DNA from 3 places in the Williamsia sp. SKLECPSW1 genome. Region 1 is predicted to be linked to each of the others. Evidence: riboswitches for the same ligand, from Rfam matches in the RefSeq annotation. Region 1 holds a riboswitch; each other region holds the start of a gene.
The links. Region 1 has a riboswitch for cobalamin ahead of ACXVUM_RS16080 (FecCD family ABC transporter permease). Riboswitches for the same ligand answer to the same signal wherever they lie in the genome.
Positions count from the first base shown of each region.

Region 2: it holds a riboswitch for cobalamin, as region 1 does, so the genes downstream of both, ACXVUM_RS15300 (CbtB domain-containing protein) here and ACXVUM_RS16080 (FecCD family ABC transporter permease) in region 1, are expected to answer to the same signal.
Region 3: it holds a riboswitch for cobalamin, as region 1 does, so the genes downstream of both, metE (5-methyltetrahydropteroyltriglutamate--homocysteine S-methyltransferase) here and ACXVUM_RS16080 (FecCD family ABC transporter permease) in region 1, are expected to answer to the same signal.

Region 1 covers NZ_JBTGLI010000002.1:40,785-47,543, forward strand. Annotated here, with positions in the region: gene ACXVUM_RS16070 (ABC transporter substrate-binding protein) at 1-185, opposite strand, end outside; gene ACXVUM_RS16075 (ABC transporter ATP-binding protein) at 182-964, opposite strand; gene ACXVUM_RS16080 (FecCD family ABC transporter permease) at 961-2,001, opposite strand; cobalamin riboswitch at 2,155-2,292, opposite strand; gene ACXVUM_RS16085 (DUF3556 domain-containing protein) at 2,434-4,182, shown strand; gene ACXVUM_RS16090 (carboxylesterase/lipase family protein) at 4,205-5,749, shown strand; gene ACXVUM_RS16095 (SDR family oxidoreductase) at 5,757-6,581, opposite strand; gene ACXVUM_RS16100 (NTP pyrophosphohydrolase) at 6,625-6,759, opposite strand, start outside.
Region 2 covers NZ_JBTGLI010000001.1:3,248,854-3,255,612, forward strand. Annotated here, with positions in the region: gene ACXVUM_RS15295 (ATP-dependent helicase) at 1-3,825, opposite strand, end outside; adenosylcobalamin (AdoCbl) riboswitch at 3,904-4,061, shown strand; gene ACXVUM_RS15300 (CbtB domain-containing protein) at 4,068-4,307, shown strand; gene ACXVUM_RS15305 (CbtA family protein) at 4,323-5,147, shown strand; gene ACXVUM_RS15310 (histidine phosphatase family protein) at 5,042-5,653, shown strand; gene ACXVUM_RS15315 (acyl-CoA dehydrogenase family protein) at 5,715-6,759, shown strand, end outside.
Region 3 covers NZ_JBTGLI010000001.1:674,264-681,022, forward strand. Annotated here, with positions in the region: gene ACXVUM_RS02995 (citrate synthase) at 1-360, opposite strand, end outside; gene ACXVUM_RS03000 (citrate/2-methylcitrate synthase) at 455-1,621, shown strand; gene ACXVUM_RS03005 (hypothetical protein) at 1,710-2,264, shown strand; gene ACXVUM_RS03010 (DUF309 domain-containing protein) at 2,276-2,767, shown strand; gene ACXVUM_RS03015 (uracil-DNA glycosylase) at 2,764-3,498, shown strand; gene ACXVUM_RS03020 (MarR family transcriptional regulator) at 3,552-4,055, shown strand; cobalamin riboswitch at 4,177-4,311, shown strand; gene metE (5-methyltetrahydropteroyltriglutamate--homocysteine S-methyltransferase) at 4,529-6,759, shown strand, end outside.

The DNA.
Region 1 (6,759 bases):
TCGTTGGTGACCACGCGGGTGGGCGTCCGCGGGACCGTCAGCGGTGCACCGCAGTTGGTGATCCGCACGGCCTCGGCGGAGGACGACGACGGGGCGGGGTCGTCGATGCGCGCGCCGCACCCGGCGACGACCAGCGTGGCGGCGAGGACGGCGAGCCCCGCCCGGAGATGCCGTGGGGTGATCATGATGTGGTCCCTTCGTCGAAGATGATCTGGGGCACCCCGAGTCGGGGATGCGTGACGATGTGACATGCGACGCCGAACCACCGCAGCACCGCGTCGGCGGTGAGCACCTCGGTGGGGACGCCGGTGGCGACGATCCGACCCCCCGACACGACGGCGAGATCTGTGCAGAACTGTGCGGCGATGTTGAGGTCGTGCAGGGCCGCGAGGACGGTGACCCCGCGGTCCCGCGCCGCCCGCAACACCGCGTACTGGTGGGCGACGTCGAGGTGGTTGGTGGGTTCGTCGAGCACCAACACCGGCGCCTCCTGCGCGAACGCCCGGGCGATGAGCACGCGTTGTGACTCGCCCCCGGACAACTCGGTGAACCGTCGCCGCTCGAGGTGTGTCACGCCGGCGTCCTCCATCGCCTGCGCGCACACCGCACGATCGGCCGCCGACAACGACCGCAGCATGTGGGTGTGCGGGAGCCGGCCCGTGCGCACGACCTCACCCGCGGTGAAGTCCAGGAACATCGAGCCCGACTGCGCCAGCGCGGCGACCTGACGTGCGTTCTCGCGCACCGAGATCGCGCCGACGTCGCGGCCGGCGACCGTCACCTGGCCGGCGGCGGGGACGAGTGCCCGGTACAGGCACCGCAGCACCGTCGTCTTGCCGCTGCCGTTGGGTCCGACGAGGCCGAGGAAGCGGCCACCGGCGATGTGCAGCCGCAGGTCCTGCACGATGGACGCGCCGCCGACGGTCACGGCGACGTCGTCGTAGTCGACCGCGGGGCCGCTCATCGGACCGCGTCCCGGTGGCGGCGCCGCATGAGCAGCACGAATGCCGGGACACCGACCGCCGCCGTGATCGCCCCGATGGGGAGGTCGTAGGGCGGGACCACCGAGCGCGCGACGATGTCGGCGGCGACCAGGAACGTCGCCCCGAGGACGGGCGTCAGCAGCAGCACCCGCCGGTGTCCGGCACCGACGAGCAGACGCGCCACGTGCGGGAGCACCAGTCCGACGAAACCGATGGCGCCGCAGACCGACACGATGATCCCGACGACCGCGGCCGCACCGAGGAACAACGCGAGTCGGAACCGACCGGCATGCACCCCCAGGCTGGCCGCGACGTCGTCGCCCATCGCCAGCGCATCGAGGTGACGGGCCACGAGCAGCGCCGCCAGCGAACCGACGACGGCGGCCACACCCACCAGCCACACGGAGTGCCAGTCCGAGGCGGCGAGACTGCCCAGAAGCCAGAACATGACGCTGCGGGCCGCGTCGCCGGCGGGCGCCAGGAAGACCAGGACGGTGGTGATCGCCGAGAACCCGTACCCCAGAGCCGTTCCCATGAGAACCAGGCGCAGCGGTTCCAGCCCGGACGGGGTGCGTGCGAGCACCAGCACGATGAGCGTCGCGACCACCGCGCCAAGGAACGCCGCCGACGGCAACGCATAGATGCCCAGACCGCCGAGCGCCCCGAAGAGGACCACGCCCGTCGCGCCGACCGACGCGCCCGACGAGATGCCCAACACGTAGGGATCGGCGAGTGCGTTGCGCACCACCGCCTGGACGACGACTCCGGCCACACCGAGTCCCGCGCCGGCGGCGGCACCGGTGAGGACACGGGGCAGGCGGGAGTCGACGACGATCCGGTACTCCGGCACACCGGACGCGCGCACCTGTCCGCCGACGAGGTCGGCCCACAGATATCCGAGGGCGTCGCGGGCGGGGATCGCGACGCTGCCGACGATCAGCCCGAGCACACCGACGACGACCAGGGCGACCACAGACAGCGCGACCAGCGCTGCGACGCGTCGTCGTCCGACGTCCACGGGCGGGACCTTCCGTCGATCGCGGTCGACGGAGGGCGCAGACTCCCGGGCGAACCGGGCGTGAGGCCACGGTTCGCCGACGGCAGTGCCGCACCAGCCATGTCCCACGAGGCCGATGAGCGACCGCACCTCGCCGGCGCGGCCGACACCGGCAGGTCTTCGGACTCCCGGGCACGGCACCTGCGAGGTGCCACCTACCTGCGACTGCTTCCCGGCCTGAGCCAGTGCATGGTTGTCGCGTCGTTCCCGATCACCGCTGCGGGGCAGTTCCGGTCTCGCACCGGATTCCCTCTTGCCGCGTCCCGCCGTGCCCTCTCTCGCGAGTGCACGGCCGGACGCACCGACGTCGCGGGTGAGGCTACAGGGCGGAGCGGGCGTCCTCGTCGAAGCGGTGTACCAAGCGAGCGCTTGGTTGCTACTGTGACGACCACCATGGGATTCATCACGCAGGACTCCCCACAGGTCGATTTCGCCGAGTGGAGTCGAGGGACGCGAGCGGAGAAGATCCGTCCGATGGCCCACCACTGGGCCGAGGTGGGTTTCGGGACGCCCGTCGCTCTGCACCTGTTCTACGTCCTGAAGATCGCCGCCTACGTCCTCGTGGCCTGGGGCATCGCGATCGCGACACCCGGCGTCGGCGGGTTCACCGACGTCGCGCAGTGGTACGACGAGCCGATCGTGTTCCAGAAGGTCGTCTTCTTCACGATGCTGTTCGAGGTCGTCGGTCTCGGGTGCGGATTCGGTCCGCTCAACAACCGCTTCTTCCCGCCGATGGGGTCGATCCTCTACTGGCTGCGGCCCCGCACGATCCGGCAGCCGCCGTGGCCGGGGCGGGTGCCGCTGACCCGTGGCGACGAGCGCGGGCTCGTCGACGTCGCCGTCTACGCGGCGCTCCTCGTGATGCTCGTCGTCGCACTCGCCGGCGGGGGCACGGGGCCGCAGCCGGCGGCGGGCACCACCGTCGGGCTGCTGCCGCACTGGCAGGTGTGGACGATCCTCGTCCTGCTCGCCGTGATCGGGCTGCGGGACAAGACGATCTTCCTCGCCGCCCGCGGCGAGGTGTACGGCGCGTTCGCGGTGACGTTCCTGTTCGCCGCACCCGACATGGTGGTGGCCGCCAAGCTGCTGTTCGTCGTCATCTGGATGGGCGCGGCGACGTCGAAGCTGAACAAGCACTTCCCGTTCGTGGTCTCGACGATGATGTCGAACAACCCGATCATCCGGACGAAGCGACTCAAGCGGTCGTTCTTCGAGCACTTCCCCGACGACCTGCGGCCCGGGCGGCCGGCGCGGTGGATCGCGCACGCCAGCACCGTGATCGAGATGTGCGTCGGGCTCGTGCTGTTCGCATCGACCGGCGGGTGGCTCACCTGGGTGGCGGCAGCGATCATGCTGATCTTCCACTTCGCGATCCTCTCGGCGATCCCCATGGGGGTGCCGCTGGAGTGGAACGTCTTCATGATGTTCGGCGTGCTCGCGCTGTTCGTCGGACACGCCGACCTCGGACTCGGTGACATCGAGAACCCCGGGTGGGTGATCGCCCTCGTCGCCGTCTCCGCCGTCACCGTCGTGGTGGGGAACCTTGCCCCGCAGAAGGTCTCGTTCCTGCCCGGGATGCGCTACTACGCCGGCAACTGGGACACCGGCCTGTGGTGTGTCACCCCCGCGGCGTCGGCGAAGCTGGAAGCCGGGATCGTGGCCATCTCGGCACTGCCCGCCTCACAGCTCGAGCGGGTGTACGGGGGCCTCGAGGGTGCACAGATCGCCATGTACAAGGGATATGCGTTCCGGGCCTTCAACACCCACGGTCGAGCCCTGTTCACCCTGGCCCACCGCGCCATGGCGGGATTCGACGAATCCGGATACGTCCTCACCGACGGGGAGCGGATCTGCAGCATGGCGATGGGATGGAACTTCGGCGACGGTCACCTGTCGAACGAACAACTCATCGCAGCACTGCAGAAGCGGTGCCACTTCGAGCCCGGCGAGGTCCGCGTGGTGCTGCTCGAGGCACAGCCCATCCATCGTCAGCGGCAGCGCTACCGCCTCGTCGACGCCGCGACCGGGGAGTTCGAACGCGGCGAGATGCGCGTGTCGGACATGGCCACCCGACAGCCCTGGGACGACGAACTGCCCGTGACCGTCACCTGGTCGCGGGAGGCGTCGGTGGGGGCACCCTGAGGCGTTCGGCCAGAATGGGTGCGTGAGTTCTCTCCAGATCCAGACCGCTCACGGACCGGTGCGCGGCGCCGTCGACCCCCACACCGGTGTGCGTCGCTGGAAGGGCATCCCCTACGCAGCCGCCCCGGTGGACGACCTGCGGTGGCGGGCGCCCCGCCCGCCCGAACCGTGGGCCGACGTCCGCGACGCCACCCGCTTCGGACATGCTGCGCCGCAGCCGCGGTTCCCCATGTTCGATCTGGGGGAAGGCGTGACCGTCTCCGAGGACTGCCTCGTCCTCAACGTCGTCGCACCCCGCTCGGCCGGTCCGGACACACCCAAGCCGGTGATGGTCTGGGTCCACGGCGGCGCCTACATCATCGGCTCCGCGAGCCAGCCGCTCTACGACGGCACACGACTGGTCCGCGACGGCGACGTGATCCTGGTGACGGTCAACCACCGGCTGGGCCCGTTCGGGTTCCTCGAACTCGGTTCGTTCTCCACCGACGAGCATCGCTTCGACGGCAACCTGGCCCTGCGCGACGTCATCGCCGCTCTCGGATGGGTGCAGGAGAACATCAGTGCGTTCGGGGGCGACCCCGGATCGGTCACGGTGTTCGGCGAGTCGGCAGGCGGCGGCATCGTCACCACCCTCATGACGGTCCCTGCAGCGCGCGGCCTCTTCCACCGGGCGATCGCGCAGAGCTCCCCGTCGACGTCGATGTACGACAGCGCCAGGGCGCGCGTCGTCGCGGAACGATTCCTCGGCATGGTCGGGGTCGACCCCGACGACATCGGCCGTGTCCGCGAGGTCGGTGTACGGACCCTGCTCGAGGCCTCGACGAGACTGTTCGACGAGATCCCCACCGAGTCGCCGGGCCGTCTGGCGTTCGCACCCGTCGTCGACGGCGACCTGGTCCCCGAACCGCCCGTCGACGCGTTCCGCGCCGGCCGTGCGACGCCGGTCCCGCTGGTGATCGGCACCAACAAGCACGAGGCGGCGCTCTTCCGACTCATCCGGTCGTCGATCATCCCGATCAAGGCCGACGCCATCCGAGCGCTGTTCTCCCAGATCGCCGTCGAGAGACCGGAACTGGTGATCCCGGCCGAGGAGGACGTCCGGTCCGCGTATTCGCGCGTCCGCGTCCGCTCACGGGGTCTGGCGGTCGCCCGAGACCTCGCCTTCCGCATGCCGACGGTGTGGCTCGCCGGCGGCCACAGCACCGTCGCGCCGGTCTACCTGTACCGCTACGACTGGGCCTCACGCCTGCTGAAGGTCCTCGGCATCGGCGCCACCCATGCGACGGAACTGGGCTACGTCTTCGGGACCGTCCGATCCCGCAAGCGCAGCGTCGAATTCCTGCTCGGCGGGCATGCACTCGCCCGGAGGGTCGCCGAACGCATCCAACGGCGCTGGACCGCGTTCGCCGCGACCGGCCGCCCGGACGGTGACCGCGCGGAACCGATCTGGCCGCCGTACGACCCGGCGAACCCCCGCGTGCTCGTCATCGACGCGACCGATCGTGTCGCCGACGTCGACGCGCCGCTGCGTGCCGCGTGGGGCGACGAGCCGCTCAGCTTCCGCTGACGACCGGTCAGCCCTGTGCCTCGACGGCGACGGGCTGCCACTCCTCCCAGTTCGCCAGGCGCTTCTCGTAGTCGGCCTTGGCGATCGCCAGCGGCGCCTCGCCGAAGAAGACACGCAGCGGGGGCTTCTCGGCGTCGACCACCCGCAGGATCGCCCGGCCGGACGCCGTCGGGTCGCCGGGGGTGGTGGACCGCTGCGATCGAGCCTTCTCCGCGGCGTCGCGCACCTCGTCGTAGGCGTCGATCGTGTCGGCGTGCTTCGCCGAGGGCCCGGCCCAGTCGGTCGAGAACCCGCCGGGCTCGACCAGGGTCACGTGGATGCCGAACGACTCGACCTCCTGCGCCAGTGACTGCGAGAAGCCCTCCAGCGCCCACTTGCTCGCGTGGTACAGCCCGACGTTCGGGAACGCGCTGATCCCGCCGATCGACGAGACCTGCACGATGTGCCCGGACCGCTGTTCCCGCAGGAACGGCAACGCGGCCTGCGTCACCCACAGCGCGCCGAACACGTTCGTCTCGATCTGGGCCCGCGCCTGCGACTCGCTGACCTCCTCGACGAACCCGAACTGCCCGTAGCCGGCGTTGTTGACCACCACATCGAGGCGGCCGAAATGGTCGTGGGCGCGCGCGACGGCCGCGACATCGGCGTCGTGATCGGTGACGTCGAGTTCGATCGGGAGGATCGCGTCGCCGTACCGCTCGACGAGATCGTCGAGGGACGACGTGTCTCGTGCCGTCGCGGCGACCTTGTCCCCGCGGTCGAGCGCGGCGATCGCCCACTCGCGACCGAAGCCGCGCGATGTGCCTGTGATGAACCAGATCTTCTCAGCCATGTGGGTGGCAACGACGATGTCCGGATCGCTAATCCCGGACCGGTCACCGATCCCGGATCGCCCGCGGGCCCACCACGCGCGCCCCGAGCTCGGCGACCCGGCGCCGCAGTTCCCGATCGGCCGTCACCACGACGCACGACGCGGATGCGATCCGCTCGGCGACCACCGCCACGATCGC
Region 2 (6,759 bases), on a different contig from region 1:
CCGCCCGGTCCACACGAGGTCCCACAGGGACCGTTCCAGGTCCTCGTCCGACGGCACCGGGGTCGCGGACTCCGGCGCGCGTGGCGCGAGGAGCTGACGGAACTGGTACGCGCCACCCGCGGCGAGGCGCTCGAGGATCTCCTCGTGGACGGCGGTCGAGTCGAGGGCACCCGGCTCGCCGACGGTGAGGGGCGCGAGGTCGGCGGGGTGCAGCGCGATCCAACCGTCCGAGGAGCCGAGCGCGCCGTGCCCGGACCAGACCACCTCACCCGAGGCGATGAGCTCGTCGAGCATGGCCGGGCTGTAGCCGACCACACGGGAGGGCAGGATCAGCGTCTCCCAGGCCGATGCGGGCAGTGGGACGCCGGCGAGTTGGTCGATCGCCGCCGCCACACCGTCGACGCCTCGGAGGCGGGTGCGGTCGGGGCCGGTCACGTGCTGCCAGTCGAGGAGGAACCGCGTGAACGCGTCGGTCGGGACGGGCGCGATCTCGGCGCGGCTCGCGGCCAGTGACGCACGCCGGATCTGTGACAGCACCTCCGTGTTGCACCACTGACGGGTGTCGCCGGCCGACCCGCCCGGCAGGTCCGCGCGGAAGTCGCCCTCGACCACCCTGCGCTCGCCCGCCAGTCGGGCGAGGGTGTCGCGGACGACCGCGGGCGCGAGACCGAGTGCCTCGGTGACCTGCCGACCGGTGAACGGTCCGTGGGTCCGGGCGAAGCGCGCGACGAGGTCGCCCACGGGGTCGTCGACGGGTTCGGTGAACGCGGCCGGGACACCCTGCGGCGCGGGGATGCCGAGCGCGTCGCGCAGTCGGGAGGTGTCCTCGACGCCGGCCCACAGCACCCGTCCGCCGTGGTTGACGGTGATGATGCGACCGGTGACGTGCAGGTTCTCGAGCAGTGGTGGGATCGCGTCGGCGGGGTCGGTGTCGTCGTCACGCGTGTCGAACCGGTCGGCGATCTCGGCGTCGGTGAGCGGGCCGAGCCACCGGAGGAGATCGGTGATCCCCTCCGCGTCGTGGGCGCGGCGGTCGGGGTGGGTGCGCTGCAGGCGCGCCTCGACATCGGTGATGACGGCGGGGTCGAGCAGTTCCCGCAGGTCGATGCGACCGAGCAGCTGGGCGAGCAGCGCGGTGTCGAGGGACAGTGCAGCGGCCCGACGCTCGGCGAGCGGCGCGTCGTCTTCGTACATGAAGGCGCCGACGTACCCGAACAGCAACGACGCCGCGAACGGTGACGGCGTCTCGGTGGCGACCTCGACGATGCGGATCGTCCGCCCGCTGACCGATCGCAGCAGGTCGACGAGGGCGGGCAGGTCGTAGACGTCCTGCAGACACTCGCGCAACGTCTCCAGGATGATCGGGAACTGCGGGTGGCGGGCGGCCACCTGCAGCAGCTGCGCACTGCGTTGGCGTTGCTGCCACAGCGGTGCCCGGCGGCCGGGGTTTCGGCGCGGAAGCAGCAGGGCGCGGGCCGCGCATTCGCGGAACCGACTGGCGAACAACGCCGATCCGCCGAGCTCGTCGGTGACGATGTCCTCGATCTCGTCGGGGTCGAGCGCCACGATCGACGCACCGGGGGGTTCGTCGTCGGTGTCGGGCAGTCGGATGATGATGCCGTCGTCGGAGGCGGTGACCGCGCCGTCGACGCCGACGCGGTCGCGCAGACGCGCGCCGATCGCCGACGCCCACGGCGCATGCACCCGCAATCCGTAGGGCGAGTGCAGGACCAGGCGCCAGTCGCCGAGCTCGTCGCGGAACCGTTCGAGCACGAGGGTGCGGTCGGTCGGGAGATGCCCGGTCGCCTCGCGCTGCTCGGAGATGAGCGACACGAGGTTGTCGCGCGCGAACGCGGTGAGGCCGAGGTGTTCGGTCTGCGCGGTGAGCGTCGAGGTGTCGCCGCGGGTCAGGGCATCGCCGACCTCGCCGATGAACGCGCCGATCGCGCGACCCAGTTCGCTCGGGCGGCCGACGGCGTCGCCGATCCAGAACGGCAGCCTGCCGGGGACGCCGGCGGCGGGGGAGACCAGTACGCGGTCGTGGGTGATGTCCTCGATCCGCCAACTCGACGCGCCGAGCGCGAACACGTCGCCGACGCGGGACTCGTAGACCATCTCCTCGTCGAGTTCACCGACACGCGTGGCCTTCTCGCCCACCATGAACACCCCGAACATCCCGCGGTCGGGGATGGACCCGCCCGAGGTGACCGCGAGGCGCTGCGCGCCGGGCCGGCCGGTGATGGTGTTGGCGTCGCGATCCCACACCACGCGGGGCCGCAGCTCGGCGAACTCGTCGGACGGGTAGCGCCCCGACAGCAGGTCGAGGGTCGCCTCGTACACCGACCAGGCGAGCGTCGCGTACGGCGCCGCGCGGCGGACCGTCTCGTACCAGTCCTGCACGTCGAGGACGTCGACGGCGCTGGCGGCCACGGTGTGCTGGGCCAGGATGTCCAGCGGGTTGGCCGGGACGGCGATCTCCTCGATGAGTCCGTCGCGCATCCGTCGCACCGCGACCGTCGCGTGGACGAGGTCTGCCCGGTGCTTGGGGAACACCACGCCACGGCTGATCTCACCCACCTGATGACCGGCGCGTCCGATCCGTTGGAGCCCGCCGGCCACCGACGGCGGCGTCTCCACCTGCACGACGAGATCGACTGCACCCATGTCGATCCCGAGCTCCAGCGAGCTCGTCGCGACGACGCAGCGCAGCCGACCGGCCTTGAGGTCGTCCTCGATCAGTGCGCGTTGCTCCTTCGACACCGACCCGTGGTGGGCACGGGCGAGGACCGGTGGCGCGCCCTGGCTCGACCCGCTGCCCATCACGTAGGCCGGTGCCCCGCCGGGGACGGCGTCGTTGCCGTCGGTCTCGAGGTCGACACCGGACCGCTCGGCATGGATCTCGTTGAGGCGGGCCGTGAGTCGCTCGGCGAGGCGTCGGGAGTTGGCGAACACGATGGTCGACCGGTTCTTCTCGACGAGGTCGACGATGCCGTTCTCGACGTACGGCCACAGGGAGCCCGCGGTGGGGGTCATCTCGTCGTCGAGGTCGTCCACACCGGGCGGAGGTGGGATGTTGGCCATGTCCGGAACCGGGACGTCGACTGTCAGGTCGAAGGTCTTCTCCGCCGGCGGCGCGACCACGGTGCAGGGCGCCGACCCCGCGAGGAACTGCGCGACCCGCTCCGGCGGGCGGACCGTCGCCGACAGCCCGATGCGCTGCGCGGGCCGCTCGAGCAGGGCGTCGAGCCGTTCCAGTGACAGGGCCAGATGGGTACCGCGCTTCGTCGACGCGACCGCGTGCACCTCGTCGACGATGACGGTGTGCACCTCGCGCAACGTGTCCCGCGCCGACGAGGTCAACATCAGGAACAGCGACTCCGGCGTGGTGATGAGGATGTCCGGCGGGGTGCGCAGCAGCTGACGGCGCTGCGTCGTCGGGGTGTCCCCCGATCGGACGCCGACCGTGATGTCCGGTGCCGGCAGGCCCAGCGCCGCCGCCGACCGCTGCAGGCCCGCCAGGGGCGCGCGCAGGTTGCGTTCGACGTCCACGGCGAGGGCTTTGAGCGGCGAGATGTAGAGGACCGACGTGGTGTGCGTACGGGTCTCACCTCCGCCGGACTCCCGGGCGAGACGGTCGAGTGCCCACAGGAACGCCGACAACGTCTTGCCGGACCCCGTCGGGGCGACGACGAGCGTGTGGTCACCGTCGGCGATGGACGACCAGGCACCGAGCTGGGCGGCGGTGGGCGCGGCGAAGGCACCGGTGAACCAGTCGCGGGTCGGCGCGCTGAACCGTTCCAGCACCTCGGCGGTGGCCGTGCTCATCGGTCCATCATCCCCCGTGGGTACGACAGGCATTCCTGCCGCCGTCTCGCGGTGTTGACCAGCAACGATCCCGACCCATAGGGTTCGGTGCAGCCGAGCGGCTGGGGAACTCCGGTGAGAATCCGGGACGGTCGCGCCACTGTGAGACGAGCGGGAGACCGCACGTCGAGTCAGATCGCCACCGCACGGCTTTCTCATCCGCACCACGTGGGACGCGCCATCCCACGAGAGGAGTTCGACCCATGTCCCAGACCTCCACGCTGTCCGCCGGTCGCGGCACGGCCCGGATCCTCCAGCTCGACACACCCGACGTCTCCGTCATGGAGACCGCACTGTGGCTCACGGCCACCACCGCACTCGCCGCGCTGGCCTACTACTTCATCGGTTACGACCAGGGCGCGGTGTCGGTCTTCGGATCCGACACCCACGTCCACGAGTTCGTGCACGACGCACGGCACTTCCTCGGCTTCCCCTGCCACTGAGCGGGAGACGAGCAGATGGAGAAGAAGTTCATCGGCGGCGGGCTGATCGCAGGTCTCGTCGCCGGGATCGTCGCGTACGTGTTCGCGCGTGTGTTCATCGAGCCACAGGTCGCGAAGGCCATCGACTACGAAGGCGGCCGCAGCGCCGCCGAGGAGATGCTCGCGGGCGAGCACGGTGCCCACGAGCACGGCGAGGTGTTCACCCGGTCGGTGCAGGAGAACATCGGGGCCGGAGTGGGGTCGGTGGTCTTCGGTCTCGCCATGGGCGCCCTGTTCGCCGTCGCGTTCACCGTCGTGTGGGCGTACGTCGGCCGTCGTCACCCCCTGGTCGACCCGCGGTGGGTCGCCGCCGCACTCGCGTTCGGTGGGTTCGTCGCGGTCTACCTGGTGCCGTTCGGGAAGTATCCGGCCAATCCGCCGGCCGTCGGCGACGACGACACCATCGGGGCCCGTAGCGGCTCGTATCTCACGATGACGCTGGTGTCGGTCGCTCTGGCGGTCGCCGCCGTCGCGCTGGCGTTCTGGCTGCTGCCGCGTATCGGCGGCCTGTGGGCGCTGGTGTCGGGCGTGGCCACCTACCTGGTCGGTGTCGCGGTCGCGATGGCACTGCTGCCGTCGTTCGACGAGGTGCCGACGGCACTGCGGTCCGCCGACGGCACCATCGTCTTCCCGGGCTTCCCCGGCGACGTGGTCGGCGACTTCCGGTTCCTCTCGATCGCGAACCAGATGATCCTGTGGTCCGTGCTCGGGCTCGCGTTCGCGATCGTGCTCACCCGGATCGGCCGCCACGCCGAGGCCGGCCGTCGGTCGACGGGTGCGCCGGCCGGGTCGCTGCGCTGAGGGTCACCCTCGTCGCCGCGGGACGCACCGGCCCCAACCGGGCGCTGTCCTTCGGCGGCGAGGGCGGTCCGCTCGACGATCGCGGCCGCCGCGACGTCGCCGCGCTCGGAGTCCGGGTCCCGCTCGTCCACACCGGTCCCGAGCGGTCGGTCGTCGAGACGGCCGCGCTCCTCGCCGAGGCCCACGTCGTCGACGAGGCCCTGCGGAGCATCGACCTCGGATCGTGGGTCGGCCGACGCCCGGACGAGATCGCGCCCGCCGAACTCGGGTCGTGGTTCGCCGATCCCGACGCGACGCCGCACGGCGGTGAGTCGGTCGCGACGTTCCTGGAGCGGATCGAACGGTCGCTCGTCGCGCTGCGGGCCGACGGCCCGGTGGTCGTCGCCGCGAAGCCTGTCGTCGCGGCGGCTGTCACCCTGCACCGCGGTCTCGGGGCGTCGGGATTCCTCGGCGTCGACATCGCCCCTGCCACGACGTGGACGGTGGACATTTCCATCGGCGGATGACATCGTGGCGGGCAGAAACTGAAACATCATTCAGTTCACGGCGGACACGACGAGGAGTGGCATGTACGAGTGGTCCGAGGAAGACCTGATGATCCGCGACGCACTGCGGGGTTTCATCGACAAGGAGGTGCGTCCGCACCTCGACGAGCTCGAGACCGGCGTTCTCCCGCCCTACGACATCGCCCGCAAGCTGTACACCACCTTCGGGGTCGACCAGATGGCCCGGGAGGGTCTCGAGCGTGAACTCGACTCCGAGGCCACGGGAGAGGCCAAGCCCGGTGCCGTCAGCGGCGGGATGGGCGACAGCACCTTCATGCTGCTCAACACCGAGCTCGCCGGCGTCAGCCTCGGCATCATCGCGTCCCTCGGCGTCTGTCAGCTCACCGTCGGCACGATCCGGTCGAAGGGCACGCTGGCGCAGAAGAAGCGGTGGCTCCCGGAACTGGTGACCCTCGAGAAGATCGGGGCCTGGGCGATCACCGAGCCCGACTCCGGCTCGGATGCATTGGGCGGCATGAAGACGACCGTCAAGCGCGACGGCGACGACTACATCCTCAAGGGCCAGAAGACGTTCATCACCAACGGCCCGTACGCCGACACGATCGTCGTGTTCGCGAAGCTCGACGAGGGCGACGGGACGCCGATCCGTGACCGCAAGGTGCTGTCCTTCGTGCTCGACAAGGGCATGGAGGGCCTCACGCAGGGTAAGCCGTTCAAGAAGATGGGCACGATGAGCTCGCCGACCGGTGAGCTGTTCTTCGACGACGTGCGCGTGTCCAAGGACCGTCTCCTGGGCGAGACCGAGGACACCGGCGCGGACACGCGTGGCGGCGAGGGCGCGAAGGCCGGCTTCACGATGGAGCGGGTCGGGATCGCCGCGCTCTCGCTGGGCATCATCAACGAGTGCCTGCGGCTCTCGGTCGACTACGCCCGCAACCGAACCCTGTGGGGCAAGAACATCGGGCAGTTCCAGCTCATCCAGCTCAAGCTCGCCGAGATGGAGATCGCGCGGATCAACGTGCAGAACATGATCTTCAGCGCCCTCGAGCGGGGCAAGGACCGCAAGTCGATCAGCCTCGCGGAGGCGTCGGCGATGAAGCTGTACT
Region 3 (6,759 bases), on a different contig from region 1:
CGCACCCCACAGGAGCGCCGCCACCTCGGTGACGTCGCACTCCCACGCGAGCTCGGTGGCACGACGGCCGCGGAAGTACAGCTCGTCGCCCTCGAGCAGTGTCAGCTCGGTCCGGATGCGCTCGACCACACCGGCGGGTGGACGACGTTCCGTCCGGCGTGCGAACGCCTCGATCTCCGCGACGGCGAACAGGCTCCCCCGCAAGCCGTCGATCCGCACACTGGTCAGTCGGCCGCGGCTGACGTAGGCGTACAGCGTCGCCGGTTGCACACCGAGCACACGCGCCGCCTGGGCCGTCGTCAGATACTCGCGACCGTCGTGGTGGATCACCGACGGCCGCCGCCGGGTGTGGCGTCGCATGGTCACCTCCGATGTTGATCCGATCAACATTGACGACAACGCCGTCAGAGCCGAACGTAGTCGCTGTGAACACGATTCGTATCGGATGCCCGGCATGACCCTCATCGACGCAGCCCCGGGCCTCGCCGACGTGTCCGTCGCCGAGACCACCATCGGCGACGTCCGCGGGGACGAGGGCTTCTATCACTACAACCGGTACCCGGCGCCGGACCTCGCGCGCTCGTCGACGTTCGAGAGGGTGTGGTTCCTGTTCGTGCACGGCCGCCTGCCCGAACCCGCGGAGCTCGACGCATTCACCGCCCGGGTGCGTGCGGAACGCGTTGTGCCGCAGGACCTGCTCGCGCTGGCCCGGACGATCGGCTCGACCCCCGGTGCCCATCGCCCCCTCGTCGACCTCCGCACCGTGCTGTCGGCGACCGCCCAGTACCTGGGGATGCGGCCGCTGTGGGACTGCGACGAGGACACCCGCCGCGACGACGGGATCCGGCTGTGCGCGATGGTCCCGACGCTGCTCGGGGCGGTACACCGCGCCGCGCACGGACTCGACCCGATCAGCCCCCGAGATGAGCTCGACACCGCCGGCCACTGGCTGTACGCGGCCACCGGTGAGGTTGCCGGACCCGACGAGACCCGAGCGATCGAGCAGTACCTCATCGCCACCGTCGAGCACGGTTTCAACGCGTCGACGTTCACCGCCCGCGTCATCGCCTCCACCGGCGCGGACATGCCGTCGGCGATCTGCGGTGCCATCGGCGCCTTCTCCGGCCCGCTGCACGGCGGCGCCCCGGACCGGGCACTCGATGCGCTCGACGCGATCGTGGCCCGCGGCGGTCAGGCCATGACGGCCGCGGATGCCGGTGACGTCGCCCGCGCCTGGGCTCGGGACGAACTCTCCGCCGGCCGACGTCTCATGGGCTTCGGACATGCCGTCTACCGCACGCGCGATCCCCGGTCCGAACTGCTGCGCGAGGTCGCCACACGTCTCGGCGGCCGGACGGCGGACGTGGCCGTCGAGGTCGAACGCGCCGTCGTCGACGTCCTCTCCGCGGCCCGGCCGGACCGCCCCCGCTACGCCAACGTCGAGTTCTATGCGGGCGTCGTGATGGACCGCTGCGGCCTTCCCCGCGAGATGTTCACACCCACCTTCGCCGTCAGCCGCGTCGTCGGGTGGACGGCCAACGTGCTCGAGCAGGCGCGCGACCGCCACATCATCCGACCCCGCGCGACCTACGTCGGACCGCCCGTGGAGACCTCGGCCTGACGGGAATGTCGCGACCGCGAACATCGCGGCGCGACACTCGCGACCTTCCCCGTGTGCGGGCCGCGGGCGATCTGTCATCGTCGACGACATGCAGGAAGCCCCACCGCCAGACGACCAGGCCGCGACTGCGGCGCCCCACGCCCCGGGTGACGCGACCGGCGCGCCTCCCGCGCCACCCCGCCCTCCGCGCGCACACCGGCTGCGCCGCGCCTGGCGACGCTCGCTCGACCCGGGTCAACAGGCCGCGCTGCTGTCGTGGACCTCGTTCACCACGACCTTCGTCGCGGTGCGCGCCCTCACCCACTGGATCCGGGCGGGCCACGGCCCGGCGGGCGGCGGGATGAGTCTGCACGGCAGGCACTTCCACCACTACAACATCGGCATCCTCATGCTCGGCGGCGTCGGTGCGGTCGCCGTCCGCGGCGCCGAGCACCACCGGCGTCACCCGCTGACCGCCATCAGCTACGGCGTGGCGACCGCGCTCATCGTCGACGAGCTGGCGCTCCTGCTCGATCTCGAGGACGTCTACTGGTCCCAGCAGGGCCGCGAGAGCGTCGATGCAGCGGTGACCATCATCGGGGCCGGCGGCGTCGCGATCGCGGGTGCGGCATTCTGGCCGGAAGCACGCAAAGCGATCCGCTGACGACGAGAGGGGTGATCGGACTGTCACGCGACCGCGACGCCGACGGGCGCGCCCACAACGCCCGCCCGCGCGACCGTCTGGGCCGACCGCTGCCCCGCGACGCGACCGGCGTGACGCCGCCCGGTCCCGGCGACGAGGTCCCGCTCACCCCGGCGGAGTCGCTGACCGTCGCCCAGGACCTGCTCGACACCGGATGGCCGTTCCGCGCACACGAGATCCTCGAGGCGACGTGGAAGCAGGCGCCGGATGCCGACCGAGCCCTGTGGAAGGGGCTCGCCCAGCTCGCGGTCGGCGCCACCCACGCCGCCCGCGGCAACACCGACGGCGCCCGACGGTTGCTGGAGCGTGGCCGCGACGCCATCGCGCCGGTCCGCGACGCCCCGGAGGGGGTCGACGTCGCTGGTCTGTGTGCCTGGGTCGACGAGTCGCTGATCACGCTGCGCGAGGCCGACCATGCCGTCGACCTCCCGGCGCCGCGACTGCGCGGGACTGCGCCGCCGTGACCCTGCCCAGCGCCGCCGCGGAGGCGCCCGACCTCGCCGCGCTCGACGCCGCACTCGTCGACTGCCGTGCCTGCCCGCGGCTCGTCGAGTGGCGGGAGCGTGTCGCCCGCGAGAAGCGACGCGCCTTCGCCGACCAGACCTACTGGGGCCGACCGGTCCCCGGGTTCGGCCCGTCGGACGCCCGGCTGATCATCGTGGGCCTCGCCCCGGCCGCCCACGGCGCCAACCGGACCGGCCGGATGTTCACCGGCGACCGCAGCGGCGACGTCCTGTTCGCCGCACTGCACGCCGTCGGAGTCGCCAGCCAACCGACCGCGGTGGCCGCCGACGACGGCCTCACCCTGCGCGGGGTCCGCATCACCGCCCCGGTGCACTGCGCCCCACCCGACAACAAGCCCACCGTCGCCGAACGGGACACCTGTGGGCACTGGCTCGACCGCGAACTGACCCTGCTCGCACCGACGGCCAAGGCCGTCCTCGCCCTCGGCGGCTTCGGCTGGCAGGCCGCCCTCACCGCACTACGCGGCCACGGCCACGACATCCCGGTGCCGCGGCCGAAGTTCGGCCACGGGGCCTCCGTCGACCTCCCCGCGGCACCCGGCCACGACGTCCCGCCGCTGCGCCTGTTCGGCAGCTATCACGTCAGTCAGCAGAACACCTTCACCGGACGCCTCACCCCGGCGATGCTCGAGGACGTCCTCTCGACAGCCGTTGAGTTCGCGGGGTTGTGACAGGTCACCGGCCCCCATCGGCGAGAATGGCGCAATGGTCTCAGGATGCGCCGATGGCCACTGACGGTCCTGGTTTCGACCCGATCGCCCGGGCGCGGGACAACTGGGTGGCCGCGGGCTGGGGCGACGTCGTGCCCGGAATGGTCGCGGTCACCTCTGTCATGCGTGCGCACCAGATCCTGCTCGCCCGCGTCGAATCCGCACTGCGACCCTTCGACCTCAGCTTCTCCCGGTTCGAACTGCTCCGGCTGCTCGCCTTCAGCCGCACCGGCGCCCTGCCCATCACGAAGGCCAGCGTGCGCCTGCAGGTCCACGTCACCAGCGTCACCCACGCGATCCGCCGTCTCGAGTCGGCCGGCCTGGTCCGCCGTATCCCCCACCCCACCGACGGTCGGACGACGCTCGTCGAGATCACCGAGATCGGCCGGTCGACAGTGGAGGAGGCGACCGAGGTGCTCAACCGCGAGGTCTTCGCCGACATCGGCGTCGACGAGACCGCGGCGACCACGCTCGCCGACGTCATCGAATCGCTGCGCCGCAGCGCGGGCGACTTCTGACGCGGCGTATGGTCGGCCCCGCAGCTGGTCTGTGACGACGACGGCTCCCGGTTCCCGGGTCGCCGACGACGCCACATCGAGTGGGATCGACAACCGGGCGACCGGATGTCGGCCCCACGAGAGGGAACCCGGTGGGAATCCGGGACTGTCCCGCAGCGGTGAGTGGGAACGACCGTCGACATCAGCACTGGGCCACGGCCCGGGAAGCGTCGATCAGTAGGTGCGCGCGAGCGCTCGCCCACGAGTCCGAAGACCTGCCAGCCGTGTCCGCCGCGCCGCGGTGGACGGTTCGTCGCCTCGTGGACTGGGCGTGTGACCGGAGAAGGTGGGTCGCCGCGCGGCAGCCGTCATCGCGACGGGTGGTGCCGTGGGGTGGTCGTGTCGTCGTCCGACGGTGTGGGCGTCGACGTCTCTCCGGGGTGCGCCGGGTATGGGCGATGACCATCCGCTCCACACCCGGAGGATCCACCCGAATGTCCGACATCCGTTCCCGCACACAGCAGTCGAGCGATTTCCGCGCCACCGTCCTGGGCGCACCCCGCATCGGCCCGAACCGCGAGCTCAAACGCGCCACCGAGGCGTACTGGGCGGGGCGTGTCGACCGCGACGCACTGCTCGCCCAGGCCGGCGACCTGCGACGCAGCGACCTCGCCCGACTCCGCGACAGCGGACTCGACTCCGTACCGGTCAACACGTTCTCGTTCTACGACCAGGTGCTCGACACCAGCGTCCTGCTCGGAACGCTGCCGCCGCGCTACGACGACATCCCCGACCCGCTCGACCGATACTTTGCGGCCGCACGCGGCGTGCAGTCGGTGACGGCGATGGAGATGACGAAGTGGTTCGACACGAACTACCACTACATCGTCCCGGAGATCTCCGACGCGACGACGTTCTCGATGAACCCCGCGAAGGTGCTGGCCGAGCTGGCCGAGGCGATCGAACTGGGCGTCCCCGCGCGCCCGGTCGTCATCGGTCCGATCACCTACCTGCTGCTGGGCAAGGCCGTCGACGGTGGGGCCGCACCGATCTCCCGCCTCGACGAGCTGCTGCCGCTCTACGTCGACCTGCTCTCGCAGTTGCGCGCCGCGGGCGCACAGTGGGTCCAGTTCGACGAGCCCGCCCTCGCCACCGACCTCGCCGACGACCCCGCCGCCCTCGCGTCCCACGCCTACGGGCGGCTCGGCGACCTCACCGACCGGCCCGCGCTGCTCGTCGCCGGGTACTTCGGGGACCTCGGCGACGCGCTCGGCGCCCTCGCCGCCACCGCGATCGACGGTGTGGCCGTCGACCTCGTGCGCGGCGACCCCGATCGGGTCGTGTCGACCACCGGCCTGGCCGACAAACTCCTGGTCGCCGGCGTGGTGAACGGCCGCAACATCTGGCGCGCCGATCTCGACCGGGCACTGGCGACCCTGGCGACGCTGCTGGGCAGCGCGCGGAACGTGGCCGTGGCGACGTCGTGCTCGCTGCTGCACGTGCCGTACACCGTGGCCGCCGAGGATCGCCTCGACGAGACCCTGCGCCCGTGGCTCGCGTTCGGGCTCGAGAAGGTCGCCGAGGTCGTCACGCTGTCCCGGGCACTCGGCGAGGGGCGGGAGGCGGTGGCGGCCGACCTCGAGGCCGCGGCCGCCGCCGCGGCATCCCGGCGCTCCGACCCGCGCGTGAACGACGCCCGCACCCGCGCGCGCGTCGCCGAGGTCGTCGAACGCGGGATCTCCCGCGGGCCGGCTGCCGACCGGCGCACGGAGCAGGACGCCCGCCTCGGGCTGCCGGTACTGCCGACCACCACGATCGGCTCCTACCCGCAGACCTCCGAGATCCGTCTCGCCCGCGCCGCGCTGCGGTCGGGCGAGATCGACGAGTCCGAGTACACCTCGCGGATGCGCGCCGAGGTCGAGTCGGTGATCCGTCTGCAGGAGGAGCTCGGTCTCGACGTCCTCGTACACGGGGAGCCCGAGCGCAACGACATGGTGCAGTACTTCGCCGAGCAGCTCGACGGGTTCGCCGCGACCCACAACGGCTGGGTGCAGTCCTACGGGAGCCGATGCGTCCGTCCGCCGATCCTGTTCGGCGACGTCTCGCGCCCCACCCCGATGACCGTCGAATGGGCCACCTACGCACAGGCACTCACGCCGAAGCCCGTGAAGGGGATGCTGACCGGCCCGGTGACGATCCTGGCGTGGTCGTTCGTCCGCGACGACCAGCCGCTGGCGCAGACGGCGAACCAGATCGCGCTGGCCATCCGCGACGAGACCGTCGACCTGCAGAACGCGGGCATCGGGATCGTCCAGGTCGACGAACCCGCCCTGCGCGAGCTGCTGCCGCTGAGGGCGGCCGATCAGAAGGCCTACCTGCGGTGGGCGGTGGACGCGTTCCGCCTGGCCACCTCCGGCGTCTCCGACGCGACGCAGATCCACACCCACCTCTGTTACTCCGAGTTCGGTGAGGTCATCACGGCCATCGCCGATCTCGACGCGGACGTCACGTCCATCGAGGCGGCGCGCTCGAAGATGGAGGTGCTCGACGACCTGAACGCGATCGGCTTCGGCAACAGCGTCGGACCGGGTGTCTACGACATCCACTCGCCGCGCGTGCCGACCCGTGACGAGATCGTCGCGTCGCTGCGTGCGGCACTCGATGCCGTTCCTGCCGAACGACTCTGGGTGAACCCGGACTGCGGCCTGAAGACCCGCAGACCAGA